DNA from 4 places in the Comamonas sp. 4034 genome. Region 1 is predicted to be linked to each of the others. Evidence: predicted binding sites of a transcription regulator. Region 1 holds the regulator's gene; each other region holds the start of a gene.
What was found. Region 1 encodes LexA, which represses DNA repair genes until DNA is damaged. Its sites were predicted from a motif close to ACTGTATNNNNATACAGT; they were not measured.

Region 1 (7,273 bases):
AACCCGTTTCAAGGCAGGGTAACATTGCACATTCGGAGACACTACATTAGCTTGCATTTTGGTGACAATCCCCTGATGCGTGATATGCTCAAGCCCAGTTTTTTTGTGTAAAAGCGGGCTTGGCGGCCCGCTTTTGCCGTGCAAGTTTTCTAATTTCCAAGGACCGTCATGAAACTGATTCTGTTGGGAGCGCCCGGGGCCGGCAAAGGCACGCAAGCCGCGTTCATCTGCCAAAAATACGGTATTCCCCAAATCTCCACCGGCGACATGCTGCGTGCCGCCGTCAAGGCCGGCACCCCGCTGGGCGTGCAAGCCAAGGCGGTGATGGATGCAGGTCAACTGGTCAGCGACGAGTTGATCATCAACCTGGTCAAGGACCGCATCGCCCAGCCCGACTGCGCCAACGGTTTTCTGTTTGACGGCTTTCCCCGCACCATTCCCCAGGCAGATGCCATGAAGGCGGCCGGTGTCAAGCTCGACTATGTGCTGGAGATCGATGTACCGTTCGATGCCATCATCGAACGCATGAGCGGCCGCCGCAGCCACCCTGCATCGGGCCGCACCTACCACACCACGTTCAACCCTCCCAAGGTGGCTGGCAAGGACGACGTGACCGGCGAAGACCTGGTGCAGCGCGACGACGACAAGGAAGAAACCGTCAAGAAGCGCCTCGATGTCTACAGCAACCAGACCCGCCCGCTGGTCGATTACTACAGCAACTGGGCCCAGCAGGACCCAGCCGCCGCTCCCAAGTACCGCGCCATCAGCGGCCTGGGCAGCGTCGAGGAAATCACCCAGCGCGCCATTGCAGCGCTGCAAGCCTGATACCCGCCTATCTGCCCTTCACTGCACGGCGATGAGAGGTTTTCAAGCCTTTCACGCCCATGCAGCAAGCGCAAGCCACTATCTTTTTGATAGTGGCTTTTTTCTTGCCCAAAAGCGGCATCGACGCAACAGCCGCACGGCAAAGCTACAGCACCGCACGGTTTCCTGCTGTAATGGGTGCTGCTCGCTCTTGATTCAAGTCAAGGGCAGATATCTCCCTCCCAAAAGCTCTCATTCCAATAAACGAGGAAAGAATCCCATGAAGTGGATCGTCACCGCCTTTTTGGCACTGGTCTTTGCAGTGCTGTCTTTCAACGCTTTCATCGGCAACAAGCTGGGCACGCACAGCGGCAACCGCATCATCGGCCTGCTCTCCGAAATCTACGGCTGGTTGATGACCTCCATTGGCGGCATCCCGACCGGATTGCTGTTTGCAGCCTGCGCCGTAGGTATTGTGGTTGCGGCAGTGCGCGATGGACGCGCCGCCCCTCAGGCGGATTGACCGGCCCGGCGAACCATTGCACGCCAGCATCCTTCCCCGAAAATTCTCGAAAGCAGGTCTGCCTGGTTCATGCTGATGGCCAGAAGCCCCCAATCACGCCTGGTATATCTCCAACGGCAAGCCATCGGGATCGCTGAAAAAGAAAAACCGCTTGCCTGTCACCTCGTCCAGACGAATCTCTTCGCACATCACACCTTGCGAAACCAGATAAGTGTGCGCAGCCTCCACCGCCTGCACGGCAATGGCGAGGTGGCGCAGGCCGCAGGCCTCGGGCCGGGACACGCGCGGTGGCGGCGATGGGAACGAGAAAAGCTCCAGTTGCCCGCCGCCGGGCACGGCAAGATCCAGCTTCCAGGAATCACGGGCAGCGCGGTATTCCTCGGCAATCACCGTGCAACCCAGGGTATGGGTATAGAACGCCTTGGAGCGGGCATAGTCCGATGCAATCAGGGCCACATGGTGCAGGCCGCTGGCCCCCAGAGGATTGCTGTTATTTACTGAAAATTGGCTTGCAGCGCCCAAGGAACAAGCGCCAACAGCTTCTTTTTTCATAGCAATCCTCATCAACGCAAAGCGCCCAGCAAGGCCAGTTGCAGGCTGACGCGTGCTTTGTAAGGGTTGAGTGCCACGGCAAGCTCTGCCCCCAGGTCGGCATGCACCGGCAGCCTGCCGCCGCTGATCACGCCTTCACTGCAGCGGCTGCTGAGCCACACGGGCACGCCCTGGCTGCGGGCACGCGCCAGGGCTGGTTGCAACGCTTCGTGCACCGTGCCGTCCCCGGTGGTTGCCACCACCAGGCCCTGTACACCCTGCGCCAGCAGGGCATCCACAGCAGCAGCTCGCGCGCCTGCGTGGCTGGTGATGATTTCTACCCAAGGCCAGGCCTCTGGCGCAGGCAAGCTGGGCACAGCGAGAGATGCCCTGGCAGTCGTCAAGCCGCCGGGCACCTGGCCGTCGCGCAGGCGCACCCCCTCACTCCCCACCCAGCCGATAGCCCCCTGCTCACCTGATGAGAAGGCCATCAACCGGTGAGGATGCGCTTTTTGCAGCCATTGGGCGCTGTGCAACTCGCCGCCACCCGTGATGGCAACCACCTCTGTCAGCAAGGGCGCACCGGCGGCAGTGCGTGCGGCTGCGGCAAGCACGGCATCCTTGAGGTTTTGGGGGCCGTCCGGCATCAGGGCATTGGCCGGTCGCATGGCGCATGTCAGCACCACAGGCTTGGGCAGGCGCCCCAGACAACTGTGCAGAAACCATGCGGTTTCCTCCAGCGTGTCCGTACCATGGGTGATGACGATGCCTGCCACGGCATCGTCGTTCAGTGCCTTGTCGCATGCATGCAACAGCGCCAGCCATACCGTGTCGTCCATGTCCTTGCTATCGATTTGCGCAAGCTGCTGCGCATCCAGGCTGCCACCAGCAGCCTTTTCAATGCCAGGGATCGCTGCCGCCAAGGCCCCGATGGAGAGCTGCGCCGCACGGTATTTACCAGGGTGCTCGGCATCTTCCGCCATACCTGCAATGGTTCCGCCAGTGCCCAGGATCAAAATTTTTTGCTGCAAGGCTTGCCTCTCCGAAAAAACTGGTTAAAAATACAGGTACTGGATTGATGTACAGGTGTTTGAATGCACAGCCCACTGGCAGTGCACCTGGCACCACAGATCACACGGAGATCTTATGCGAGACCACCCCAAACTGACCGCGCGCCAACAAGAAATTCTGGACCTGATCCAGACTGCCATCTCGCGCACCGGTGCTCCCCCTACCCGTGCCGAAATCGCCAGCAAACTGGGCTTCAAATCCGCCAACTCGGCAGAAGACCATTTGAAGGCCTTGGCCCGCAAGGGAGTGATCGAACTGGTCAGCGGTACCTCGCGCGGCATCCGCCTCAATAATGACACGGTGCGCTCCATCAATGCGGCGCGCGGCACGCGGTTTTCTTCGCCGCTGGCCGGCCTCTCCGCAGGGGTTTCCAGCATGGCAGCGAGTGTGGGCCGTATCGTGCAGGAGTTGGCGCCACTGTCGCTGCCCCTGATTGGCCGGGTTTCGGCAGGCTCGCCCATTCTGGCGCAGGAGCATGTCGACCAGACCTACAGCGTGGAAGGCAGCCTGTTCCAACAACAGCCCGATTACCTGCTCAAGGTGCGCGGCATGTCCATGCGTGATGCGGGCATCATGGATGGCGACCTGCTCGCTGTCAAATCCACACGCGAAGCGCGAAACGGCCAGATCATCGTGGCCCGGCTGGGAGACGATGTCACCGTCAAGCGCCTGCAGCGCACCAAGGACGGGATCGAGCTGCTGGCTGAAAACCCCGACTACCTGCCCATCGTCGTGCAGCCCGGCGAGCCCTTCGAGATTGAAGGCATCGCCGTTGGCTTGATACGCAACACGATGCTGATGTAGACAGCACGTCTGCCGTAAAAATGTGACCCAGCTTCAGGTAGCGGGCGCCGTGGGAACCATCTCACTGCCCTGAGGCCGGCGTCTGCCATGAGCAATCCTGCTGTCGTTCCCGTACACAAGGAGTTCCTATGCTCGTCGCTGCAGCATTGCGCGCCCTCGCGCCCTTTTCTCTCGTCGCTGGCTCGCCCATCTTCCACATGGTCAGCCGCACCCTGTCCACTCTGCCAGTGCGCCGTGGTCGCAAGGCCCACCGTGGTGCAGCCAATGATGGCCAGCATGCAGCCCAGGTGCACTGCTTTCTGTCTGCATCGTCTGCCGCCCAGCGCAGCACCACGGGACAGATGAGCCTGCTGGACGCCCCGGACGACAAACCTGTCGCTCCGGTGCAAGGCCCTGTTGATCGCCCTATTGACCGTATCCGCCTGCCGCGCAAACCCGCCAGCCGTCGCCGCACCCAGACAACTGCAGTGGCCGCCAGCGATATCTTTCTGTCGGTGCAACGCTGCAGCGCCCAGGCCGCCAATGATGCCTCCATCAAACGCTACTGGGCCAAGCCTGCCAGCCTGCAGCGCGAGCGTGGCATGCGCTGGGCGATGACCGGCTCGATGGCTGATATCTGCGCAGAATTGGAGCGACTGGAACGGCTGGAGCGTCAGCACTGCTGAGAAGCCTCAAGCGCTACCGGCAGCCACCTTTCGCTACCTGCCATCGTCTACAACCGTCCATGACAGGCTGGGCAGGTTGGCACCAAGAGACGCAGGCGCCGCGCTCTCGATTCTCATCCGTGCTGCGCTTTCCTCCCAGGCGGGTATCGCAATTGCTGCGTTACCCGCTTCGGTGCCAAGGTCTACGGGCCTCTGACCGTTTGCCTCGGTCTCCAGGCTTGCTCAACCAGAGGGTGTCCAAGAACAGATGGCCGCATTGCGCGGCCATCTGTTCTTTTTTATGTCTGTATGGTTGGCAGGCTGCTTCAACCCTTGAAATCCGGCTTGCGCTTTTCCAGAAAGGCGCTGACCGCTTCGCGGTGATCTGCGGTCTGGTGGGCCAGCGCCTGGTAGGCTGCAGATAGCTCCAGAATGGATGCCAGGCTTTGGTGCATGCCTTCGCGCATGAGCTTTTTCGTCATGCGGGTGACCTGCGGCGGGTTGGCTGCAATCTCTTCGGCCAGCGCACGGGCGGCCTGCATCAATTCGTCATGCGGTACCACCTGTGACACCAGTCCCCATTGCAGCGCGGTAGCAGCGTCGATCATGCGGCCGGTCAGCGACAACTCGGCTGCACGCGACATGCCGATCACGCGCGGCAGCAGCCAGGCGCCACCGTCGCCCGGAATGATGCCCACCTTCACAAAGCTCTCGGCAAACTTGGCCTTGTCCGACGCCACACGCAGGTCGCACATGCAGGTCAGATCAAGGCCCGCGCCCACAGCAGGGCCGTTCACGGCGGCAATCGTCGGTACCTCCAGATTGAACAGCGCCAGCGGCAGGCGCTGGATGCCCTGGCGGTAGTCCTCGCGGATGCGCATGCCGTCCACGTCGCCAAACGACTGCTCCTGCATGGTCTTGATATCACCACCAGACGAGAACGCCGGGCCCTCGCCCGTCAGGATCACGGCACGCACCGTGCTGTCGGCCCGGATCTTCTCGATGGCGGCGAGAAATTCCTCCACCGCCGTGTTGCCAGTCAACGGATTGCGACGCTCGGGCTGGCACATGGTCAGGGTGACCACATGGCCGGATTGTTCGTACTTCAAGAATGCGCTCATGGCTTGCTCCTCATGCATCGTTTGCCAGCAAGCATACGGGCAAAGCCACTGTTGCAGCACATATCAGCTGAGAGCAATTTGATATTGGACGCGACTGACAAAACGACCTAGTGTGATTGCAGGTGCAGCAGCCGTTGCTGCCCTTAGAACGTGTTTACGATCTCTACGCAGCCGCGTTGGAGTGCAATCGGGATGAGTTCGAAGCGATGGGCCGCAGCTTGCACCGGGGTGCAAGCAAGGGTCAGCGCGCAGAAATCGCCCGATTTCATTCCAACCCAGAGGGACAGTGGGCTTGGGGACGCCCGGTTAGGGGCGCCCGGCTAGGGGCGGTCTGCGTTGTTGCAAATCCTCGCAATAGCGGGGCCATTGCTGCGGTATTGCGCCTAGCAGCCCATCCCGCAAGCCCACTGTCGCGGCGCGAGGAGATCGTAAACACGTTCTTACATCCTACAGAGCAGACCACTGCCATCGCTACTTGATTCATGGCAAACAGGAGACAACCACTGTGCCCCAAAACCATTTCCGTAGCCGTTCACGGCGTCACTTTCTGCACCGTGCTTTCTGCCTTGCGGCAGGCGCAGCCACTGCCACAATGGCGCTGCACAGCCAGGCCGCCGACGCTCCGCTGCGATGGGTGGTGCCCTACCCAGCAGGCGGCGCAGCCGACCAGATTTCCCGCATTGTGGCCCACGACGCGGGGCAGGCAAGCGGCCAGCCCATCGTCATCGAGAACAAAGGCGGCGCTGCCGGCATGATTGCTGCAGAAACCGTGCTGCGAGCCCCCGCCGATGGCCAGACGTTTTTCGTCGGCTCGAACGCCCCGCTCGTCATCAACAGCGCCATCTACGCCAAGATGAGCTACGACCCGGCCAAGGATTTTGTACCCGTGGCGGGCCTGGGCAAGGCGCCGCTGTTGCTCGTCACCCGCAAGGATCTGGGTGTGCAAGACGCCAAGGGGTTGATCGCCAGGGCCCAGCAGGCGCAAAAAGAGGGAAAGACGCTCACCATGGGATCGGCCAGCAGCGGCAACATCACCCATCTGGCAGGCGAATTTGCTAGCGACCGCATGGGCTTCAAGGTAACGCATGTGCCGTTTGCGGGCAGCGCCCCGGCCATCACCAGCATGATGGGCGGCAATGTGGACATCATGTTCGACGCCCTGCCCTCGTCGATGCAGCAGGCCATCAGCGGCCGCATTGTGCCGCTGGCGGTGCTGGATAACCAGCGGTTTCCGCAGATACCGAATGTGCCCACACTGGCCGAGCTGGGCTTTGCGGGTACCGAGGCAAGTGCCTGGTTCGGCCTGGTGGCACGCCAGGGCACACCGCAGGCCGCCATCGACCGGATGAACCAAGCTGTCAACCAGTCGCTGGCCAAGCCCGATGTGCAGGAGAAGCTGCGTCGCATAGGTGCCCAGCCGATTGCCGGAAGCGCCACAGAATGGGGCCAGTTCATCACCGCCGAGCGCGAGCGCTGGATTCCCGTTGCTAAGCGCCTCGACATCAAGGCGGAATGAGCCTGCACACCACAGCCGTTTTTTCTCTCCAAGCCACGCCATGACATCCTTGACCCTCACCATGCACGGCAGTACCGCCGTGCTGACCATGAACCGCCCCGAAGCCCGCAATGCACTCGACCAGAGCATGCGCGAGGAGTTCACCCGCCTCATACCCCAGATCCGTGACGACCGCGCCATCAAGGCCGTGGTGTTGACCGGCGCGGGCGGCCATTTCTGCGCAGGTGGCGATATCAAGAGCATGCAGGCCACGGTGGCA
Region 2 (7,273 bases), on a different contig from region 1:
GAAAGTAGAGGGTAAAAAGGTAAAACGGGCAGACACAATGCCTGCCCGGCTATTCTCTTACACAGTGCGTGGTGTGTGTAGGAGTGTCGCAGAGGAGGTCCTCACGGACCGATAGAGGCCGTGCGCATGGCAACCAACTGGTTGCCTGCTTTGCGGCAAAAGGCTTTGGCTGTTTTGCCATTGCCCATGGGCAAATCCACCTTGTCGCCTTCCTTCTTGCCCTTGCAAGCCTCAATGGCTTCCTTGGGCACGGCGGTTTTGGCGGCGGCAGGCGCCGCATGGGCGTTGCTGGACAGCGTACCCAGCAACAGGGCACCGGTCATGGCAGCGCCCGACAGCAGCAGGCAACTCATCTCGATGGCTTTCATGCACATTCCCTTTCATCAAAAAGATGGCTCTGCGGGAAAACAAAACAATCTGCAAGAGCAGAAGAACTGGAGTGTGTTTTGCACCTGGCTGCAGAGCCAATGGATGTACTTTAGAAGCCAAATGAGGAGGAAATTGGAGAGGGTCTGAGGAGCTTGTGACAAAGCGCAATCGTGTGCCAGGCCCTTTATTGGCGCGCCTTGCAGGTTGATGGGTCCATGCCCAGGCACACGCAGCTGCGCAAAGTTATGCAAAGCGCTGGCAAGAAATGCTGCGCATCAGGCAGGGTATACAAGCGACGAGGGCGTCTCGTCATCACCATCAGCGCCCGGCTTGCGTGCGGCAATGCGCTGAACCACGCGATCCGGGGCGGTGAGGAGCCCCTGTTCAAAAGCCACGATATGCCAGCCCGCACACACTTGCAGCAGTTCACCAGGCTGAAGCAGGAAGTCGGCCCGCGAAGGCTTGCCAAAGGCTTCGTTGTCTGCGGCAAAGGTCTCGTACAGCAGCAGGCCGCCAGCGGCCACGCTGTCCAGAATGTGCGGCCACAGCGGCCGCCACAGGTAGTTCGTCACCACCACGGCGTCAAACTGCTGATGGGGCAGCGGCCAGGGGGCGTTTTCGATATCGGCAACGATCCATTCACCTTGGGTGTCACCGCGCAACCCATCAATGGCTGCAGCGTCGCGGTCCAGGCCAGTCACCTGCAGGCCCAGTGACTGCATGTGGCGCGCATGGCGACCAGTGCCGCAGGCCACATCAAGCGCCGTTCCGTTCCGCGGAACCAGTGGTGCAAAGCGGGTAATCCAGGCGGAGGGAAGGCTGCCAGAGTGCATTTGCTATTAAAAATGGAGCTTGTTGCGCATAGTGGCCGGGCGCACAATGCCGTTTTTCAAGCTACTAGAAGCAGGCCCACACATGGTCGGCCATTCGCACCATGAATTCGGGCTGCGTGTACAGCATGAATACGGCAGCCAGCACCACCGCAGCCAGCGCCCAGCCGCCTGCTCGCAGCCACAGGCGGCGGCGCGGTGCGAGCGGGGTGGCGGATGGGGTGGTCATGGTGCCGAGTGTACGCCCAGCGGCATTTAAGCAATGGCTGTGCTGCGTTGTACGGGGCTTTCCTTGACGGGCAGATTCACGAGGCCCGCGAAGATGCCCAGCGCAATGGCCACGTACCACACTGCGTCATAGCTGCCCGTGTGGTCGTACAGGTAACCACCGAGCCAGATGCCCAGGAAGCTGCCGATCTGGTGGCTGAAGAACACAAATCCCGACAGCATGGACAGGTGCTGCACGCCAAACACCTGGGCGATCACGCCATTGGTGAGCGGCACCGTCGACAGCCACAAAAAGCCCATCACCGCCGCAAACGCATACACCGACCAGGGCGACAGCGGCACCAGCAGAAAGATGATGATGGCCACGGCGCGGATGAAGTAGATGCCCGAGAGCAGGTAGCGCTTGGCCATGCGTTGGCCCAGCGATCCTGCGAGATAGGTACCAAAGATGTTGAAGAGCCCGATCAACGCCAGGGAATAGCTGGCCACGTGCGCGGGCAGGCCAAAATCCTTCAGGTAGCTGGGCATGTGCACGCCGATGAACATGACCTGGAAGCCGCAGACGAAGTAGCCAGCAGTCAGCAGCAGAAAGCTCGGATTCTTGAAGGCCTCTGCCACCGCCTGTGCAATGGTTTGTTGGTGGCCGTTGGCCGAAGCCTTCTTGATGGCATGGAAATTGGGCTCGCGCAGGGCAAAGGCCAGCGGCACGATGACCAGCACCAGCAGTGCGCACACCACCAGCGCGTTGTGCCAGCCCAGGCTGGCGATCAACTGGCCTTCGACCGGCACCATGAAGAACTGGCCGAACGAGCCTGCGGCAGCAGCCACGCCCATGGCCCAGGAGCGTCTCTCTGGCGGTATCTGCCGGCCAATCACACCGTAGATCACCGCATAGGTCGTTCCGGTCTGCGCCATGCCGATTAGCAGGCCGGCCGTCAGTGCAAACAGCACGGTATTGGGTGCCCAGGCCATGCCTGCCAGGCCCAGCGCGTACAGCAAGGCGCCTGCCACCAGCACCTTGGTGGCGCCAAAACGGTCTGCCAGCATGCCGGTGAAGATGCCGATCAAGCCCCAGCTGAGGTTCTGCACGGCCAGCGCAAAGGCGAAGGACTCGCGTGTCCAGCCCATCTCCTGCGTGATGGGTTGCAGCCACAGGCCAAAACCGTGACGAATGCCCATCGACAAGGTGACCACGGCTCCGCCGCACAGCAGGACGCGGGCGATGGACAAATGTTGTGCGTTGTTGTGTTGCATATGCTTAGGCTGTCTCGTAATAACAGAATTGTTACTGCAACGCAGCAAACCAGCTGTCACCCGTATATTGACCGGCCATGTTTCAGGCCCATTTGGGAGTCCAGGAAGGTTTTTGCACGCTCTGGAGCCAATCGTTAACAACTTCTACCTGTTTATTCATACAGCTATCTACAATGGCAGCCGCTAGAATGGAAAGTTATGGCAAGCAAAAACACGTCTACCAGTGAATACGGAGAAGGCTCGATACGCGTCCTCAAGGGACTGGAGCCGGTCAAGCAGCGTCCGGGCATGTATACCCGCACCGACAACCCGCTGCACATCATTCAGGAGGTGATCGACAACGCGGCCGACGAGGCCCTGGCCGGGTTCGGCAAGAAGATCCGCGTCTACCTGCACACCGACGCTTCCATTAGCGTGGAAGACGATGGTCGCGGCATTCCGTTCGGCCTGCACCCGGAAGAGCACGCGCCCGTGGTCGAGCTGGTCTTCACCCGCCTGCATGCCGGCGGCAAGTTCGACAAGGGCCAGGGGGGCGCCTACAGCTTCTCGGGCGGCCTGCACGGTGTGGGTGTTTCGGTCACCAATGCATTGGCCACACGCCTGGAGGTGACGGTGCATCGCGAAGGCTCTGCCGCCACCATGGCGTTTGCCGGGGGGGATGTGGTCGAGCCGCTGAAGGTGCGCGCGCTCACCAGCGGCGACCGCAAGCAGGGCACAACCGTTCGCGTCTGGCCGGATGCCAAGTATTTCGAATCCAGCAACCTGCCCATGGGCGAACTGGTGCACCTGCTGCGCAGCAAGGCCGTGCTGATGCCAGGCGTGAGCGTGCAGCTCACCAACGACAAGACCCGCGACACGCAGACCTGGCTGTACAAGGGCGGCCTCAAGGACTACCTGCTGCAGACCCTGCCTGTGGACCCGGTCATTCCGGTATTCGAAGGCGAGGGCTTTGCTGGCAAACACGATGACAACTTCGCCGAAGGCGAGGGCGCCTCGTGGTGCGTGGCCTTTACCGAAGAAGGCCAGCCGGTGCGCGAGAGCTATGTCAACCTGATTCCCACCAGTGCGGGCGGTACGCACGAAAGCGGCCTGCGCGACGGTCTGTTCCAGGCGGTCAAGAGCTTCATCGAGCTGCATTCGCTGCTGCCCAAGGGCGTCAAGCTGATGCCTGAGGACGTGTTTGCCCGCGCCAATTATGTGCTGTCGGCCAAGGTGCTGGATCCGCAGTTCCAGGGCCAGATCAAGGAGCGCCTCAACTCGCGCGATGCCGTGCGCCTGGTCTCGGGCATGGTGCGGCCTGCTCTGGAGCTGTGGCTGCACGAAAACGTGGAATATGGCAAGAAACTCGCAGAAATCGCCATCAAGGCCGCGCAGACCCGCCAGCGTGCGGGTCAGAAGGTCGAAAAACGCAAGGGCAGTGGCGTGGCCGTGCTGCCCGGCAAGCTGACCGATTGCGAAAGCCGTGACATCGCCTACAACGAAGTCTTCCTGGTCGAGGGGGATTCGGCGGGCGGCAGCGCCAAAATGGGCCGTGACAAGGAAACCCAGGCCGTGCTGCCACTGCGCGGCAAGGTGCTCAACACCTGGGAAGTGGACCGCGACCTGTTGTTCAAGAACACCGAAGTGCATGACATTGCCGTTGCCATTGGCGTGGATCCCCACGGCCCCAATGACGAGGTTGACTTGAGCGGCCTGCGCTACGGCAAGATCTGCATTCTCTCGGATGCGGATGTGGATGGTTCGCACATCCAGGTGCTGCTGCTGACGCTGTTCTTCAAGCACTTCCCCAAGCTCATCGATGCAGGCCATGTCTGCGTGGCGCGGCCACCGCTCTTTCGCGTGGACATTCCAGCGCGTGGCAAAAAACCGGCGGCCAAACTGTATGCGCTTGATGAGGCTGAACTCAAGGGCATCTTCGACAAGGCCGCCAAGGACGGTGTTGCGCGCGAGAAGTGCAAGGTCAGCCGTTTCAAGGGCCTGGGCGAGATGAATGCCGAGCAATTGTGGGATACCACTCTCAACCCCGACACCCGCCGCCTGCAGCCAATAATGCTGACGCACTCCGACCTGCAGCAGACGCAGCAGGTGATGGGCCAGCTGATGGGCAAGGGCGAAGCCGCCGCGCGGCGCGATCTGATGGAGATTCACGGCAACGATGTGGAGATCGACGTCTGATTCCATTCCTCAACCATCCGATGACTTTGTCGGCTTCGCTCGTCGTGCTACAGCACTGCCTTCGCTTCGCCTTCGTGTATTCGAATGGTGGAGATACGGAATAAGTCAACCACCACCGCTCTAGCACCAAATGGCGCCGCATCAATAGATAAAACCATTGCTGACGCCCGTCTATCAAGCGCAGAAAGCTATCAAAATATGAGTGAACAAACCGGTTTGGACCTGTTGTCCAACACACCGCCGGATGACGGCGGCAGTCTTGATCTGGGCAACTACGCCCAGCGTGCCTATCTGGAGTACGCGCTCTCGGTCGTCAAGGGCCGTGCGCTGCCCGATGTGTGCGACGGCCAGAAGCCCGTGCAGCGCCGCATCCTGTACACCATGGCGCGCATGGGTCTGGGATTTTCGGGGGCCAATGCGGCGCATGGCGCTGCTCCCGCCAAGAGCGCGCGCGTGGTGGGTGACACCATGGGCAAGTACCACCCGCATGGCGACTCGGCCATCTACGACGCCATGGTACGCATGGCGCAGGATTTTTCTCAGCGCTACCCGTTGGTCGATGGACAGGGCAACTTCGGTAGCCGTGACGGCGATGGCGCAGCAGCCATGCGTTACACCGAAGCGCGGCTGGCCAAGATCACCACCTTGCTGCTCGACGAGATCGACATGGGCACCGTCGACTTCGTGCCCAATTACGACGGCAAGGAAGAAGAGCCTGCCCAGTTGCCTGCACGCCTGCCCTTTGCGCTGTTGAATGGCGCCAGCGGCATTGCCGTGGGCTTGGCAACCGAAATCCCCAGCCACAACCTGCGTGAAGTGGCCGATGCCTGCGTGGCGCTGATCAAGAAGCCCGCGATGACGGACGCCGATCTGCACGCCATCGTTCCTGGCCCCGATTACCCGGGTGGCGGTCAGATCATCAGCAGCGACAAGGATATTGCCGATGCCTACCGCACCGGCCGTGGTTCCATCAAGGTGCGCGCGCGCTGGACGATTGAAGAGCTGGCGCGTGGCCAGTGGCAACTGGTGGTGAACGAGCTGCCGCCCGGTGTCTCTTCGCAGAAGGTGCTCGAAGAGATCGAGGACCTGACCAACCCCAAGGTCAAGACCGGCAAGAAAGCGCTGACGCAGGACCAGACCCAGCTCAAGGCCACGGTGCTGTCGGTGCTCGATGGTGTGCGCGACGAGTCGAGCAAGGACGCGGCGGTGCGTCTGGTGTTCGAGCCCAAGACCGGCAAGACGCCACAATCCGAATTGATCACCTGCCTGTTGGCACACACCAGCCTGGAGACCTCGTCATCGATCAACCTGACGATGATCGGCATCGACGGCAAGCCAACGCAGAAATCGCTGCGCCAGATGCTGGAGGAGTGGATCGAGTTCCGCCAGATCACCATCACCCGCCGCTCGCAGCACCGTCTCACCAAGGTGCTGGACCGTATCCACATCCTCGAAGGTCGCCAGCTGGTTCTGCTGAACATCGACGAGGTGATTGCCATCATCCGCGCCAGCGATGAGCCCAAGGCCGCGCTGATGGCGCGCTTTGACCTGACGGAGCGCCAGGCCGACGACATCCTGGAAATCCGTCTGCGCCAACTGGCACGGCTGGAAGCCATCAAGATCGAGCAGGAACTCAAGGAGTTGCGCGAAGAGCAGGGCAAGCTCGAAGACATTCTGGCCAATCCCGCTTCGCTCAAGCGCCTGATGGTCAAGGAAATCGAAAGCGACGCCAAGCAGTTTGCCGATGCGCGCCGTACCTTGATTCAGGAGGAGAAAAAGGCGGTTGCTGAAGTCAAGGTGGTGGATGAACCCGTCACCGTTGTGGTGTCCGAAAAAGGCTGGGTGCGTGCGCGCACCGGCCATGGCCACGAGACCGGCAGCTTCAGCTTCAAGTCGGGCGACAGCCTGTACGGCACCTTTGAATGTCGCACGGTCGACCAGTTGCTGGTATTTGGCAGCAACGGTCGGGTCTACTCAATCCCGGTGGCCGCCTTGCCGGGCGGGCGGGGTGATGGCCAGCCGGTGACCACGATGATGGAGCTGGAGGCAGGCACGCAGATTCTCTACTACTTTGCCGGGCCGCTGCCCGCCAGTCTGCTGCTGGCATCAAGCGCTGGTTACGGCTTTACCGCGCAGGTGGAGAACATGGTTTCGCGCCAGAAGGGCGGCAAGGCCTTTGTCACGCTGGCCGACGGCGATACGCTGTGCCGTCCCTCGCTCGTGTCGGGCACCAATGGCAGCGTCGAGCTGCCAGATGCCACCCATGTGGTCTGCGCCTCGGCGGGCGGACGCATCCTCACGTTCGACATCACCGAACTGAACCAGATGGCCAATGGTGGCAAGGGCCTCAAGCTGATCGATCTGGAGGGCAATGACCGCCTGGCGGGCGCCGCCGCCTACACGCGCAGCATTCGCAT
Region 3 (7,273 bases), on a different contig from region 1:
GCTTGCGCGCTACGCCGTAGGCCAGGGCCAGGTCCATGTTGTCGCCGCCCAGCAGGATGTGCTCGCCCACGGCGACGCGCTGCAGTTCCAGATTGCCATCGCGCTCCAGCACGGCGATCAGCGACAGGTCGGTGGTGCCGCCGCCCACGTCCACGACGAGGATCACGTCGCCGTTGCTGACCTGCTTGCGCCAGTCGCCACCCGTGGCCTGAATCCAGCTGTACAGCGCGGCCTGGGGCTCTTCGAGCAGCGTCAGGTTCTGGAAACCCGCCGCCTTGCACGCCTCGGCCGTGAGCTCGCGCGCCGCGGGGTCGAACGATGCGGGAATGGTGACGGTAATGTCCTGGGCGTCAAACGGCGCCTCGGGGTGGGCCTGCTCCCAGGCCCAGCGCAGGTGCGAGAGGTAGCGGATGGAGGCGGTGAGCGGCGATACGCGGTGCACCTCGGGTGGCGCATCGGCGGGCAGCAGCGGCGAGCGGCGGTCCACACCAGGGTGGCACAGCCAGCTCTTGGCGCTGGAGACCAGCCGGATCGGCGTGGCAGCGCCGCGCGTGCGCGCCAACTCGCCCACCACAAAATCCTGCTGCGCGCCCCATGGCAGCGCCATGTCGGCAGCCGTCAGCTCGCTCTCGTGCGGCAGGTACAGAAAGGATGGCAGCAGCGGCTTGGCCTCTACGCTGGCCGGCCCGGTCAGCTGGGGAATGTCCAGCACGCCCTGCACCACTTTCTCGCCGTCGCTGGCGGACCTGTCCACCCATGACAGCGCGCAGTGCGTGGTGCCCAGGTCAATGCCGATGCTGTACTGTGCGTTGTGCTCCATGCTCACAGCTCCACCTCGGCCTGCGCGATGATTTTGGCGGCTTGCGTATCGGTGAGTTGCGGCAGCTTGACTTGCGTCACTTGCCAGCCGCGATGCCCCAGCGTGCCGGTGAAGGGCGCCTGGCCCACCACATGGCCGGTCAGCCGCACGGCAGCGGCGTCAAAACCGGCCTGCAGGGTGATGCGGCTGCCTTCGGCCTCAGGGCGCACGGGCTCCATGGCGAAATGCTCGCGCAGCACCTTGCGGCAGCCTTCGTGCACCACGCGGGCGGCAGCGCCAATCTCGGCATCGGTGTAGGGTGCGACCTCTTCCTGGATGAAGTCGACAAAGCGCGCCTCGCGCTGCATCAGGCCCAGCAGTTGCAGGGCTGCGGTGTCGGTCGGCACCTCGACGGTCTTCTCCACCAGCTTCTCGACCGGCACCTCGACGCGCTTTTCCACGGTCTTCTCGACGATTTTTTCCACGGGCACTTCCACGCGGACTTCGACGATCTTCTCGACAGGGACCTCAACGCGCACTTCTTGGGGCTGCACATCGGCAGCCAGGGCCTCACCGCCGCGCAGGCGGCTGACATCGCCCGCCAGACGGCCGTTGCCGAGAATGGCGAAGAAACTGCCGATCGCAATGGCGATACGGCTGAAAAAAGATGGGGGGGTGTTGTTCATGAAAGCACCAACATACGCCCGCACCGGGGCCCAGGCTGCGCAGAGCGCACCGGACCGCCAGGAACATCGGGCGGTTCAGAATCAGGCATGCAGGGCCACAGGGGCATCTGCAAAAGCGGTGATTTTACGGGTTGTGCCTATGCCCCCGCAGTACGCCCCAGCTCATGGCGCCTCTCGATCTGGCGATGGGCTGGTTGGCTTTGCCAAGGCCCCTGGCCCGCCATGCGCCAGTACGGTCGTCATACCGTCTTTGCAGGCTGCCACGCCGTTGCAGGCCATGGCACGGCAGCGCTGCGCCAGAATTTATACAAATCCGGCCCCCAACGCTTGGTGGATGCGCGCCAAGCCATCAAATAACATAGCAAAAAGCCTGCTAACGGCCCTCTACGTGCCACCAGGCTGGCAGCAAGGCACGCACCTGGGCGCGCCGGTAACGGTCGTCGATCAGCACCACCACACCCCGGTCCTGCTCGGTGCGGATCACCCGGCCTGCGGCCTGCACCACCTTGCGCAGGCCCGGATAGAAATAGGTGTAGTCATAGGCCCGGGCAGCGCCAAACCGCCCTGCCATGGCCTGCATCATGTGTTCGTTGATGGGGTTGACCTGCGGCAAGCCCAGGGTTGCCACAAAGGCGCCAATCAGGCGCTTGCCCGGCAAATCCACCCCTTCGGAAAACGCGCCGCCCAGCACGGCAAAGCCAATGCCCTGCCCGTCTTCCACAAAACGGCCCAGAAAGGCCGTGCGGCTGGCTTCGTCCATTGCCGCCGTCTGCTGCCACAGGGGCAGGTGGGGGTGTCGCTCCAGCATGCAGGCCGCCACGCGCTGCAGGTAGTCAAAGCTGCTGAAGAAGCACAGGTAGTTGCCCGGCAGGCGGGCGTACTGCGCTGCCACCAGATCGGCAATTGGCGCCAGCGACCGCTCGCGGTCCTTGAAACGGGTGGAGATATGGCCCGCCACCCGCACCTGCAGCTGCGCCGCATCAAATGGCGCAGGCACATCGACGCAACGCGAGGCCTGCGGCAGCCCCAGCAGATCCTGGTAGAACTGCGACGGGCTGAGCGTGCCCGAAAACAGCACCACGGCCTGCGCTGCCGCATAGCGGGGCGCCAGGTGCGGTGCAGGCACCACATTGCGAATGCACAGGGTGGACAGCGGCTTTCTGCGCCCTGCTGTGCGGGCCATGGCAGCCTGCCCGCTGGCATGCCGGCTCACATCAAACAGCGCATGGGGACCAAACTGCTCGGCCAGCGCCAGCCACTGCAGCGCTGCCAGGTAAAAATCCAGCACCGCGTCGCCCGGCAGCAGCGGGCTGTCGCCCTGGGCATCGGCAATCGCGCCCACCACGCGCTGCAGGGCGCCCAGCAAGCCTGCGGGCACGCTCTCGTGCACCTCGTAACCCTGCTCCTGCGCCTGGTTGATGGCGGCCCATTGGCGCTGCAGGCCATCGAGCGCCTTTTTGACCGCGCCCGCAGCCGATGCACGCGCGGCCACCAGCGCCCACTGCGGCAGCTCGGCGGTGTACATGCGGCGAGCGCGTTCGAGCAGGTTGTGCGCCTCGTCCACCAGCACGCCCACCTTCCACTGGTTGACTTGCGTCAACGCATACAGCATGGCCGCGCTGTCGAAAAAGTAGTTGTAATCGCCCACCACCACGTCGCTCCACCGCGCCAGCTCCTGCGTCAGATAGTAGGGACAGATCTGGTGCGCCAACGCCACCTGCCGTACCTGCGCAGGCTCCAACGCGCTGTGGTGGGCAAACGCCTGGGCGCGCGCATCCGCCAGCCGGTCGTAAAAACCACGGGCCAGCGGGCAGGAATCGCCATGGCAGGCCTTGTCCGGGTGCTCGCAGCTTTTGTCGCGCGCCTGCAAATCCACCACCCGCAGCTGCACGGCCTCGCCCTGGCTGCGCAGCTGTGCGTTGACTGTGGCGAGCGCCTGCAGCGCCAGCCCATGGCCGGTGCCCTTGGCCGTCAGAAAGAACAGCTTGTCCAGCCCCTGTGTGGCACAGGCCTTGAGCATGGGAAACACCGTGCCCAGCGTTTTGCCGATGCCTGTGGGGGCCTGCGCCATCAGGCAGGCGCCCGCCTCGCCGGTGCTGGCTGTGCGGTACACCGCCACCGACAGCTCGCGCTGCCCGGCGCGGAACTGCGCAAACGGAAACCGCAGCGTCGCCAGCGACGTATCGCGTGCGCTGCGGTGCGCCGCTTCGCTGCGCGCCCAGGCCAGAAAGCGCTGACAAAGCCCTTCAAAAAACTGCTGCAGCGGCGCGGCGTCCCAGGTTTCGGCCAACACTGCCTCCTGCTGCGTGCCGATGTTGAAATACACCAGCGCCACCCGTATCTGCGGCAAGCCACGCGCCTGGCACAGCAGGTGCGCATACACCTTGGCCTGCGCCCAGTGCAGCGCGCGGTGGTTGGCGGGTACCCGTTCCAGCTGGCCACGGTAGGTCTTGATTTCCTCCAGCTGCTGCGCATCCGGGTCAAACCCGTCGGCCCGGCCTCGCACCAGCAGATCCTCCCACTGGCCGGACAGGCTGATTTCCGCCTCGTACCCCTGGTTGCGCCGTGCGCGCACGATGCCGTGGCCTTCCGTGCCTTCGAGAGCCGTGGGCGCAGGGGTGAAGCGCAAGTCCAGATCGCCCGCGCGGGCCGTGAACTCGCACAACGCGCGCACGGCAACGGCGTAGCTCACGCAGTGCCTCCACCCGATGTGTCCACGCTGGGCTCGTCTGGCGCGTCCCGAGAGAGCGTCTCCCCATCGCGCCAGCGCACATGGCACACGCGCACCGCAATGCCATGCGCGGCGCAGTATTCCAGCCAGCGGATCTGGTTGTCCTGCAGCTTGTCGCCCGGGCCTTTCACCTCTACCAGCTCGTAGCGCTGCTCTGCGGGCCAGAAGCGCACCAGATCGGGAAAGCCGCTGCGGTTGCCCTTCACATTGCACAGCAGCCGCGCAAACAGCAGCTTCAGATGCGCCGCAGGAATGCAGGCCAGCGCCAGCGCCAGCAACTCGGGCGTCAGCGTGCCCCAGAACACAAAGGGCGACTGCGTGCCCGCCTTGGCGTCAAACCGCTGCAGAATCACCTCGCGCCAGCCATCGCCATCGAGCAGCGCCAGGCATTCATCAAACAGCGCTGCTCTGCGCGCTGCAAAATCAGGCGCGCCCAGGTCTGCCGGGCCGGTTTGGAAAGGGTGGAAAAACGCCCCCGGCAGCGGCGCAAAAATGGCTGGCCAGCACAGCAGGCCAAACAGCGAGTTGATGAGCGCGTTCTCCACATAGAACACCGGCGCCGCATCGCTCTGCCAGTGGTCACGCAGTGCGTATTCCACAGCTGTGGGCGGCCGTGGAGCCTCCAGCTCCACATCGATGCGCATCTGCGCCACCTCGGGCTGCAGATGGGCGCGGCGGCCAGGACGGGCCTCGCCCAGGCTGCGCAGCAGGCGCGGCAACATGCGCGCAATGCGCTGGCTTTCCTCGTCGCTCTCCGGCGCAGCCTGCGCCGTCCGCGCCAGAGCAAGCGCATCGCCAAAAAGCGCCTGCCGCTCCAGCACCCGAATGCGCCGGTGGCGCGCGCCCGGGTAGTTGCACCGCGCATACGCCTCGCTGGCAAGCGCCCAATCCTGTGCACGCTCACAGGCCTGGCCCACGCGCAGCAGCAGCTTGGCGCGGCGCCGCTCCAGCCAGGGGTTGCGCCAGCAGTCTTCGCCACGGCCATCGCCAATGGCCGCCAGCACTGCCGCCGCATCCCCGCTCTCGTCCAGCAACTGGCGCAGCTGCTGCAGGGCCAGATACCCATCCACGTCGGCACGCGATTGGAAGGCCCGCGACTGCGCATCGAACGCCACCGATTCGTATTGGAAGATGCCCAGATCGGCCAACACAAACTCCGACCAATCCTGGTGAAGATTGCCAAAGAACATCAGCCGCAGCCGCTCGGCCAGATCGCTGATCGCCACGCGCCATGCCGCATGCGGAGCAGCAGGAAACCATGCCGCGTAGGGCTTCGCCTCTGGTTCGGTTTGCTGCAAAATTTGAAGCATTTCGCGCTTATCCAGCGAGCGCTGCAGCCCAAAATCATTCAGTATCTGCAGCAACTCTGGCTTGGTATGCAGCACAAACAGCTCGTCCAGCGCCATGGAGGCATCCGCATCGATCCAGCCTTGCGCGAGCAACGGGCCTGCGGCCGCCCGAACATCGGGGATTTCCTCGTACACCAGCTTGTCTGCCCGAAACCACGGGCCCCGCCGCATCAGCATGCGCACCAGCAGCGCCTGCGACGGCTGCGGCAGCCCGGAAAAACCGGCCAGAAACGCCTGCTCACGCACATCCAGCAAATCCGCATAGCGCTCGCCAATCCAGTCGAGCGCACGCTGAAAGTTGTGCAGGTAGTAGAAACGGTGGGGCGGCAGCATTTGCGCAAATGATACTGTTTTTTCATACAGCACCATTTACTGCGGTCACTCCACCGTCACACGCAAGCAGGGATTCATGCGCGTGCATGGCGCCCTGGCTTTGCTGGGCGAAGCAAGCGGCTGCCCTATTGCGCCATACAAAACCGAACTACTTCAACTCAGAAGCACATAACGCAACACCCCTGGTTGACATGGCTGAGCCTGTGGCGAACACTCAAAAGAATAGACACCGTGGTTGAGCGTCGACTGTGCCCGCCGCACAAACATACCCGCTCGCCACACATGAAGAGCCGCTAACACAACCCAGCAAATTGTAGATTTACGGTTGAGACGAGGCGCCGGGCCGCGTCAGACGAAGCCGCAGGCAGTACAAACGTACGACAAGGCTAGTCGCCCCCGGCTAGGCGCCACCGGCTGGGCGCCACCGGCAAAGCAACGACGTATCAAGGGTGGTGTTAGCGGGTTTAAAGAATAGACAACGAAGGCAATGTATGTGGCTGAGGGACTATTGGGAAGAAGTGACTACAGAAGACTGGCAACCCACCAGCACCAAGGCATGCGTTGCCCTCACCGTGGCAGCGCTGTATGTGCTATGGCAGCATCTGTTTACTGAGGGTCGCTGGGTGTTCTTGCTGGACCACGCCAACCTCGCCATCCATGAAGCCGGGCATCCCATCGTGGGCATCTTTTCCAGCCATCTGGCCGTGTATGGCGGCACCCTTTTCCAACTGCTGTTTCCGCTCTTGTTTGTGCACCACTTTTGGCGACAGCGCCAAAGCCTGGGTTTTGCCGCTAGCTGGCTGTGGTTTGGCGCAAGTCTGTTGAATGTGGCTCGCTACATGAAAGATGCACGTGCACAGCTGCTACCACTAGTTGGTGGCGGTGATCATGACTGGACAGAGATTTTTAGCCGCTGGAATGTGCTTGGCAGCGATGTGCGAATAGCTGGATTTTTTGGCTTGGTGGGTACAAGCATTTGCTTGGCTGCCATGGCTTGGCTATGGATTAGGGGACGCGAAGCCAAGTAGTTTGAGTGATGTCTGTCCTTGTCGCTACCACTGAGCGGCCAGTTCAATGAACAGCTTCACACAGGGCGCCAATTACGGAATGCCCTTGTAAGCATCCTGTAATCGGCACTCCTTTTCTCTCACAAGACTAAGTCGCCATTTCAAAATCCATCTGAGCCAAGCTGGATTGAGCCAGCAGCGGCCCTGGCTCCACGAACAGCAATATCCCGTGCCCCACCCAACGCTTACACGCGAAGGCCTTTGTTGGTTTCTTGGTATTCGCCATTGATCCAATTGATGCGTGGCTCGCCTGCAGCGGCGACGGGGGCAAAGCCCAGTTCGGTGTTGGGAGCAAAGGCGCCGATGCC
Region 4 (7,273 bases), on a different contig from region 1:
TGCAAAGCGCCTATGTGGGCATGGTGTGTACGCGCGGAGTGGCGCCCAAGGGGGTGCGAGATCCGCGTCTGGCCGAAAACCGCTTCTATGCGTATGCCCTGCCGTACGTATGGATTGCCAGCCCCGAAAAGCAGAAGCAGGGCCTGGACCTGCACATCAGCCAGCGTGTGCGCATTGCCCCCGAGTCGGTGGATCCCACGGTCAAGAACTACCACTGGCTCGATCTGGTGCAGTCGCTGTTCGATGCCTACGACGGCGGGCATGACACCAGTTGCGTGGTGGATGGCGCGGGCCACATTGCCGAAGGGCCCGGCTTCAACCTCTTCATGGTCAAGAACGGGGTGGTGAGCACTCCGGCGCGCGGCGTTCTGATGGGCATATCGCGCCAGACGGCGCTGGAGCTGTGCCAGCGCCTGGGCATTACCGCGTATGCCCAGCCGGTGACGCAGGAGGCGCTTCGCACGGCAGACGAGGTGTTCATCACCTCCACGGCCGGTGGCATCATGCCCATCTCCAAGATCGACGGGGTGGCGCTCACCGGTTTGCCTGGCCCTGGCCCCGTCACCCAGCGGCTGCAGGACGCCTACTGGGCCATGCATGACGAGGCGGCCTACCGCGACCCGGTGGATTACAGCCACTGAAATGGGCCCTGCAGGCCGAACCCGCAGGTTCTTGCCCGCTCAGGTCTAAGCCCGAGCAGGCGTGGACCAGGCAGCGGCGGGGTGTACCGGGGCCAGCTTATTTGTCAAACAGCGCCTGCAGCTGGGCGCGCTCCTTCAGGCCCGATTGCAGAGCCAGCATCAGCAGAATGCGCGCCTTGGGCGCCTTCAGGTCACCGGCCATGATGGCGCCTGCGTCGTACGAGGTCTTGCCGCCGCCTTCAAAGCCGTAGCTGGGCATCACGCGGCCGTTGTGCACGCGGGTGGTGACGACCACGGGCACGCCCTTGCCCATGGCGTACTTGGCGGCATTCAGCATGGGCACGTTCATGTTGCCCATGCCCAGCGCGTCGATGACGATGCCTTTGACACCCCGGTCCACCGCCTGTCGCAACGCTTCGCCGTTGGCGCCGCCATACATGGGGAAGATTTCCACCTCGGGCATGGTCTGCGCCGCAATGGCAATGTGCTGGCGGCGCACGGGCGCGTTGCCGTAGACCACGCGGTCGGGGTAGACCTCGCCCAGAAAACCGTATTCGCCAGAGCGGAAAGTCTCCACATTCGCGGTGTGCGTCTTGGTCACATACCGGGCAGCGTTGATCTGGTTGTTCATGGCCAGCATGGCGCCCTTGTTCTGCGATTGTGGGTCGACCGCAATGCGCACGGCGTTGAGCAGGTTGCGCGGGCCATCAAAATCAGACACCGAAGCATTGCGCTGCGCGCCGATCAGCACGATGGGCTTGGGTGACTGCACGGTCACATCCAGCCAGAAGGCAGTCTCCTCCAGTGTGTCGGTGCCGTGCGAGACGATGACGCCCGCCACCTCGGGCTTGGCAAGGGCTGCCTGCACGGCGGCCGTCAGTTCCACCCAGCGCGCCGGATCCATATAGTCGGATGGCACGTTCGAGAGGTTGTTCACCTGAATCTGCGCGTACTTGCCCACGTCAGGTACGGTGGCGAGCAGGTCGTCACCCGAAATCGCAGGAACAGGCGCGTTCTTCACCGGGTCGATCTTCATCGCAATCGTGCCGCCTGTGGCGATGAACTGCACAGTGGGCTTGTCCTGCGCAAAGGCGGGGGCGGTGAGCATCTGGCTTGCCAGCGCGGCGGCCAGCAGAAAAAGGCGGAATCGTGGCATGGGCAGTCTCCTCGTATGGTGAATCGCCTGCATGCACCGCACACGGTGCGCACATTGCGTGCTTTGCGCATGGGGCCGCAGGCAGGAGCATTGTGGGTGCTGCGCGCGGTTTCGCACCGCGCATGCTGTCGCGCAGGCTTAGAGCCGCTAGCAAAACCCAGCAAATCGCAGATTTGCGGTTGAGACTAGGTGCCGGGCCGCGTCAGGCCGCGCCGCGCTAGGCCGAGCTGCGCTAGGCGAAGCCGCAGGCAGTACAGACGTACCACAAGGCTGGGCGCCCCCGGCGAAGCAACAACGTATCAAGGGTTGTGTTAGCGGCTCTTAACCGGCCCCTACAATGCGCGGCAATGCAAATACAACCATCGACACGCAGGCGCTGGCTGGCATGGAGCAGCTGCATGCTCCTGTTGCCGGCGCTGGCAGCCTGCCAGAAAGAGGGCGAGGGCGCCGCGTCGCGCACTCCTGCGCAAGGCGGTGGCGCCCTGGCGCCAGACTTGGCCAGCGATCAATTTTTCACCCTGCCACGCAAGACTGCCGACGGTACCGAGTGGGCGCCGCCTCTGTGCCTGGGTTTGCCGGTGGTGCTGGCACTGACGGCGCAGCCTGCGCTGGCCGTGGTGCCGGACTGGGGCCTCGACATGCAGGCCAGCCAGTTGCGAGACCGCCTGTGGCTCGCGGCACTGGCCGCACTGGGCGTAGCCGATCCTCAGGCGCCATCGCCAGCAGCCGCTTCTGCAGCTGCCAGACTGCAGGCGCGCGCCAAGGCAGGCGAGCCCGATTGGGCCAGGGCCGTGGCACTGGTGCTGGCCACGTGGCCCGCAGGCAAGGTAGCGACGGTGGAAAACGCCCAGGCGCTGGCAGAAGCCGCATGGGGCCTGTACGGCAATGTACTGGGCGTACCGTATCAAAGGCTCAGCATCGTAGCCGAGCAGATGCCCGCTGGCATCATCCGTCCCTTGCGAGCGGGCGAGGCGCCGTTCTTTACCGAGCCGCAGTTGCGCGCACAGGGCGACAGGGCGGTGGACAGCATCACGGTGGAATACAAGGACGTCCCCATCGGCCCCTTGCTGGCCGATGTGCAGCAGCGTTTTGGCCCGCCCGTGCTGCAAGAGCCGCACTCCGCTGCCCACATGCAGGACCTGCCCAACACCGTATGGCAGCGCGGCACCGAGGCCCTGGTACTGCTGCCACGCACCGAAACAGCGGCTGATCTGCATCTGATGGACGTGCGGCAGCTGGACGAGAGAAAGTGGTTTGACAGGCCATTTGGCAATGGCGATGGCGCTGGCGATCCATCCAGGCGGGAGCAGCGCATTCGCCAGTTGGCGGCCTGAGTGGTGATGTGCGTGATGGTGCGATGGGAGGCCCGGGATTGGCAATTTATCTATCAATTTGATAGCAATAGGCGCAATTCAGCAAAGCGCTGAAGACTGATTTATCTATATTCGGCAATTCACGGGCAGCTTTGCTGCGTAGCAACCGGGTTTTGATAAAATACTGTTGTTATTTACAGTGCTCTATGCAAACCATCGCCAAGCTCCGCATTCTGGCAGACGCTGCCAAGTACGACGCCAGCTGTGCATCCAGCGGCGTCAAGGGGCGCGACTCGCTGGGCGGCAAGGGCATGGGGTCGGCAGAGGGCATGGGCATCTGCCACAGCTACACGCCAGATGGCCGCTGCGTGTCGCTGCTCAAGATACTGCTCACCAACTTCTGCATCTACGACTGCCGCTACTGCATCAACCGCAAAAGCTCCAATGTGCAGCGGGCACGGTTCACGGCGGCCGAAGTGGTGGCGCTCACCCTGGATTTCTACCGCCGCAACTGCATCGAGGGGCTGTTTCTTTCCAGCGGCATCATCCAGTCATCCAACTACACCATGGAGCAGCTGGTGGAAGTAGCACGCAGCCTGCGAGAAGACCATGATTTTCGCGGCTACATCCACCTCAAGACCATTCCCGACGCAGACCCCCAATTGCTGGCGCTGGCCGGGCGCCATGCAGACCGCCTGAGCATCAATATCGAGTTGCCCACTTCGCAAGGCCTTCAGCAGCTCGCACCCGAAAAAAGCGCTTCCAGCATCGCATCGGCCATGGGCGATGTCGCCAAGCACATTGACGAAGCAAGGCAGGAGGGCCAGGCGCACGCCGCCCAAAAGCCCGTGTCGCTGCCCGGCGCGCAGCGTGTGCGCCGCGCCAGGCCTGCGCGCTACGCGCCGGGTGGGCAAAGCACGCAGATGATCGTGGGGGCCGATGACGCAAGCGATGCCGTCATACTGCGCACCAGCAGCGCGCTCTACACCGGCCACCGGCTGCGCCGCGTGTACTACTCGGCGTTCAGCCCCATACCGGATGCGTCAGCCGACCTGCCGCTACAGGCGCCGCCCCTGATCCGCGAGCACCGTCTGTACCAGGCGGATTGGCTGATGCGCTTTTATGGCTTTGCGCACGAAGAGATCATCGCCCCCGGCGCCACTGGCATGCTGGATCTGGAAATCGACCCCAAGCTGGCCTGGGCGCTGGCGCACCGCCAGCATTTCCCCATCAACCTGAACCGCGCGCCCAAGGAATGGCTGCTGCGCGTGCCCGGCCTGGGTGGACGCAGCGTGGAGCGCCTGCTGGCCGCGCGGAGCGTGCGCAGCCTGCGCCTGGCCGATCTGCAGCAACTGCATGTGGCCAGCGCCAAGGTGCTGGCCTTTGTGGAATTGGCCGATTACCACCCCCGCCCCGGAGCGCTGGAGAGCGCCCAATTGCGCGAACAGCTGATCGCGCAGATGGCGCAGGGCGCCGTGCAGCGCAGGCACAGCGGCATGCACCTGGCCGCTGCGGGCCAGATGGCGCTGTTCTGAGCATGCGGGCCGCGCCATATGGGGCAGAGAGTGGGCAGGCGCTGAGCGTGCTGCTGGACGCGCCCGATGATTTTGCGGGCTTTCGGCAAGCGGCGCGGGCATTGCTGGCCCTGGGCGCTGCACCTGACGGCGTTCACTGGCGGTGGAACGACACGCTGGCCACTCGTGCTGCAGAAGGCGACCTGTTTGCCGACGGCGAACTCTCTTCTGCGCGAGACCGGGTGCTGACACCTGATGCACTGGATCGCCTGGTGCCAGCCCCTGGTCGGCCCGTGCATATCCGCAAGGCACAACTGGCCGTGCTGCGCGATGCCTGCTGCCACCGCAACCCGGCGCGGTTTGCGCTGTGCTACCGCTGGCTGTGGCGCGTGCAGCGCATGCCCCAACTGGCAGGCGACGCGCTGGATGCCGACTGGCGCGATGTGGAGCGCCTGGCCCATGCCGTGGGGCGCGAAATCCACAAAATGCACGCATTTGTGCGCTTTCGGCCCGCGCAGGATGCGAGCGGCGAGCCGCTGCACGTGGCCTGGTTCGAGCCGGAGCACCACATCGTGCGCGCAGCCTCGGGCTTTTTCATGCGGCGCTTTACCAATATGCGCTGGGCCATTCTCAGCCCTGATTGCAGCGTGCTGTGGGATCTGCACGCCCTGCAATGGGCGCCCGGCGCCACGGCTGCCCAGGCGCCCGGGCCCGATGCGGGCGAGGCGCTCTGGCTTGCCTACTACCAATCCACTTTCAACCCCGCGCGCCTCAAGGAGCAGGCCATGCTGCGTGAAATGCCGCGCCGCTACTGGAAGAACCTGCCCGAAACCCAGGCGATCAGCGCCCTGGTTGCCACGGCCCGCAACCGCACGGGGCACATGCTGGCCGCGATGGGCGATGACCCAGGTGAAGGCGAGGCTGCTGGCGCTGGTGAAGATTCCTGATTTGATAGCGGATAGCGCTTATCAGCTGTGCGTCAGAAGTACTTCTTATACAGAATTCCGGGGCCAATCAGTGCAGGGCCACGTCTTCGCGCCGCACATGGTCATTGGCCGTGCCGGTGGGGCGGCTCGACCAGTAGCCCGCCAGGAGCGAGCCCGAAATGTTGTGCCACACCGAGAAAATGGCGCCCGGCAGCGCAGCCATGGGGCTGAAGAACTTGGCCCCCAGGCTGGCTGCCAGGCCGGAATTCTGCATGCCCACCTCGATGGCCAGCGTGCGGCACACCGATTTGTCAAAACCCAGCAGGCGCCCGCCCCAGTAGCCGCCCAGGTAACCGATCAGGTTGTGTGCAATCACCCCGGCAACCACCACGCCACCCACGGTGGCAATGCGGTCGCGGCTGAGTGCCACCACCGTCGAGAGCACCAGCAAAATGGCCACCATCGACACCAGCGGCAACAGACGCTCGACACGTTTGATCTGCGCATGCCAGAAATGGTTGAGCACCAGGCCCAGGCCAATGGGCAGCAGCACAATCTGCGCAATCTCCATGAGCAGCGCGCTCACCGGCACATCGATCGATGCCGAAATATAAAGGCGTGCGAGCAGGGGCGTAGCCACAATGCCCACCAGGGTAGAAAGCGCGCTGATGGTGACCGACAGCGCCACATCGCCCTTGGAGAGAAAAATCATCACATTGGATGAAGTGCCGCTTGCCACGCTGCCCACCAGCACCATCCCGGCCGTCAGTTCGGGCGGCATCTGCAAGGACTTGGCAATCAGCCACGCGGCCAGCGGCATGATGAGGTAGTGCAGAAACAGGCCCGCCGCAATCGGTGCGGGCCGCTGCAGCACGCGGGTGAAATCGCTCACCCGCAAGGTCACGCCCATGGCAAACATGATTAGCATCAACAATTGGGCGATATGGGGTTTGAAGCCCAGAAATGCCGACGGCGCTGCGTAGGCAACAACAGCCATCAAGGCGGCCCACACGGGGAAAAGACGGGTCAAAAAGGCAAGCACGAGAGTATCCAGACCAAAGGCAAAACACCCCGCGCCGCTGCACCGCCCGGCAGAGCAAGGCGTAACGCAGGGTGCGGAAATGCGGAATGTAGTGATGCGAAAGAGCAGTTCGCCGCAGTGCCTGGCCATGGGTGGCAGCCAAAGGGCGGGGGCGGCAATGAACGCAGGGCTACGGGTGGTAGCGGACGAGCTCTTTTGTGCTTTTGGCCAGCTGCATCGGGGCTGTCATCATAGGGTTGCGATTGAAACCGATTTCAGGCGCAGCACGGAGGCACCACAAACTGCTCGGATATTTGCGGTAGCAACAATCGACAAAAAATGATAGCAACCTGCGCATGCCGGGCGTTCGCTGGCACTCCAAAGTATATGGAGAATCACATTTTTCGCGGCTGAAGTGATAACAACGAATACAGAGCATCCGCGTCCCGCGCCTGGCTGTCCCGGGGCGGACAACGCAGCCTCCATTGCCATGAGGGCAGGGGGCCCCAGGGCGCATGCAACCCTACAATCCCAAGCTCTGCATCTGCGGCCCATGTGCCCCGCTGTGCAAGCGGGGCGGCTGCGGATACCAAAAACATGGAGACACAGGAAATCGTTATGAGTGAGCCAAGCTGGCTGCTGGATGGCATGCACAACGGGGATGTATTTTTTGCCTCGCCTGCGCAGCAGTTTCGTTCAACG

Region 2: ABIE32_RS13755 (DNA topoisomerase IV subunit B) is a predicted target of LexA. The motif match lies at 2,829-2,846, and genes of this name have one in related genera.
Region 3: ABIE32_RS06865 (VRR-NUC domain-containing protein) is a predicted target of LexA. The motif match lies at 5,912-5,929, and genes of this name have one in related genera.
Region 4: ABIE32_RS20980 (putative DNA modification/repair radical SAM protein) is a predicted target of LexA. The motif match lies at 3,294-3,311, and genes of this name have one in related genera.

The regions. Positions count from the first base shown of each region.
Region 1 is NZ_JBNDIT010000010.1:146,671-153,943, forward strand. Features, by position in the region: gene adk (adenylate kinase) at 169-825, shown strand; gene ABIE32_RS12890 (hypothetical protein) at 1,085-1,327, shown strand; gene gloA2 (SMU1112c/YaeR family gloxylase I-like metalloprotein) at 1,421-1,879, opposite strand; gene ABIE32_RS12900 (asparaginase) at 1,891-2,889, opposite strand; gene lexA (transcriptional repressor LexA) at 3,005-3,733, shown strand; gene ABIE32_RS12910 (hypothetical protein) at 3,862-4,398, shown strand; gene ABIE32_RS12915 (crotonase/enoyl-CoA hydratase family protein) at 4,704-5,498, opposite strand; gene ABIE32_RS12920 (Bug family tripartite tricarboxylate transporter substrate binding protein) at 6,091-7,014, shown strand; gene ABIE32_RS12925 (enoyl-CoA hydratase/isomerase family protein) at 7,055-7,273, shown strand, end outside.
Region 2 is NZ_JBNDIT010000012.1:1,353-8,625, reverse strand. Features, by position in the region: gene ABIE32_RS13775 (hypothetical protein) at 102-368, opposite strand; gene ABIE32_RS13770 (class I SAM-dependent methyltransferase) at 645-1,202, opposite strand; gene ABIE32_RS13765 (hypothetical protein) at 1,267-1,428, opposite strand; gene ABIE32_RS13760 (MFS transporter) at 1,455-2,681, opposite strand; gene ABIE32_RS13755 (DNA topoisomerase IV subunit B) at 2,880-4,856, shown strand; gene parC (DNA topoisomerase IV subunit A) at 5,055-7,273, shown strand, end outside.
Region 3 is NZ_JBNDIT010000005.1:12,197-19,469, reverse strand. Features, by position in the region: gene ABIE32_RS06880 (Hsp70 family protein) at 1-820, opposite strand, end outside; gene ABIE32_RS06875 (DUF2760 domain-containing protein) at 823-1,485, opposite strand; gene ABIE32_RS06870 (ATP-dependent DNA helicase) at 1,859-4,177, opposite strand; gene ABIE32_RS06865 (VRR-NUC domain-containing protein) at 4,174-5,898, opposite strand; gene ABIE32_RS06860 (hypothetical protein) at 6,417-6,926, shown strand.
Region 4 is NZ_JBNDIT010000034.1:5,024-12,296, forward strand. Features, by position in the region: gene ABIE32_RS20965 (aminotransferase class IV) at 1-641, shown strand, start outside; gene ABIE32_RS20970 (asparaginase) at 739-1,797, opposite strand; gene ABIE32_RS20975 (hypothetical protein) at 2,196-3,131, shown strand; gene ABIE32_RS20980 (putative DNA modification/repair radical SAM protein) at 3,317-4,645, shown strand; gene ABIE32_RS20985 (TIGR03915 family putative DNA repair protein) at 4,648-5,571, shown strand; gene panS (ketopantoate/pantoate/pantothenate transporter PanS) at 5,639-6,592, opposite strand; gene ABIE32_RS20995 (isochorismate synthase) at 7,190-7,273, shown strand, end outside.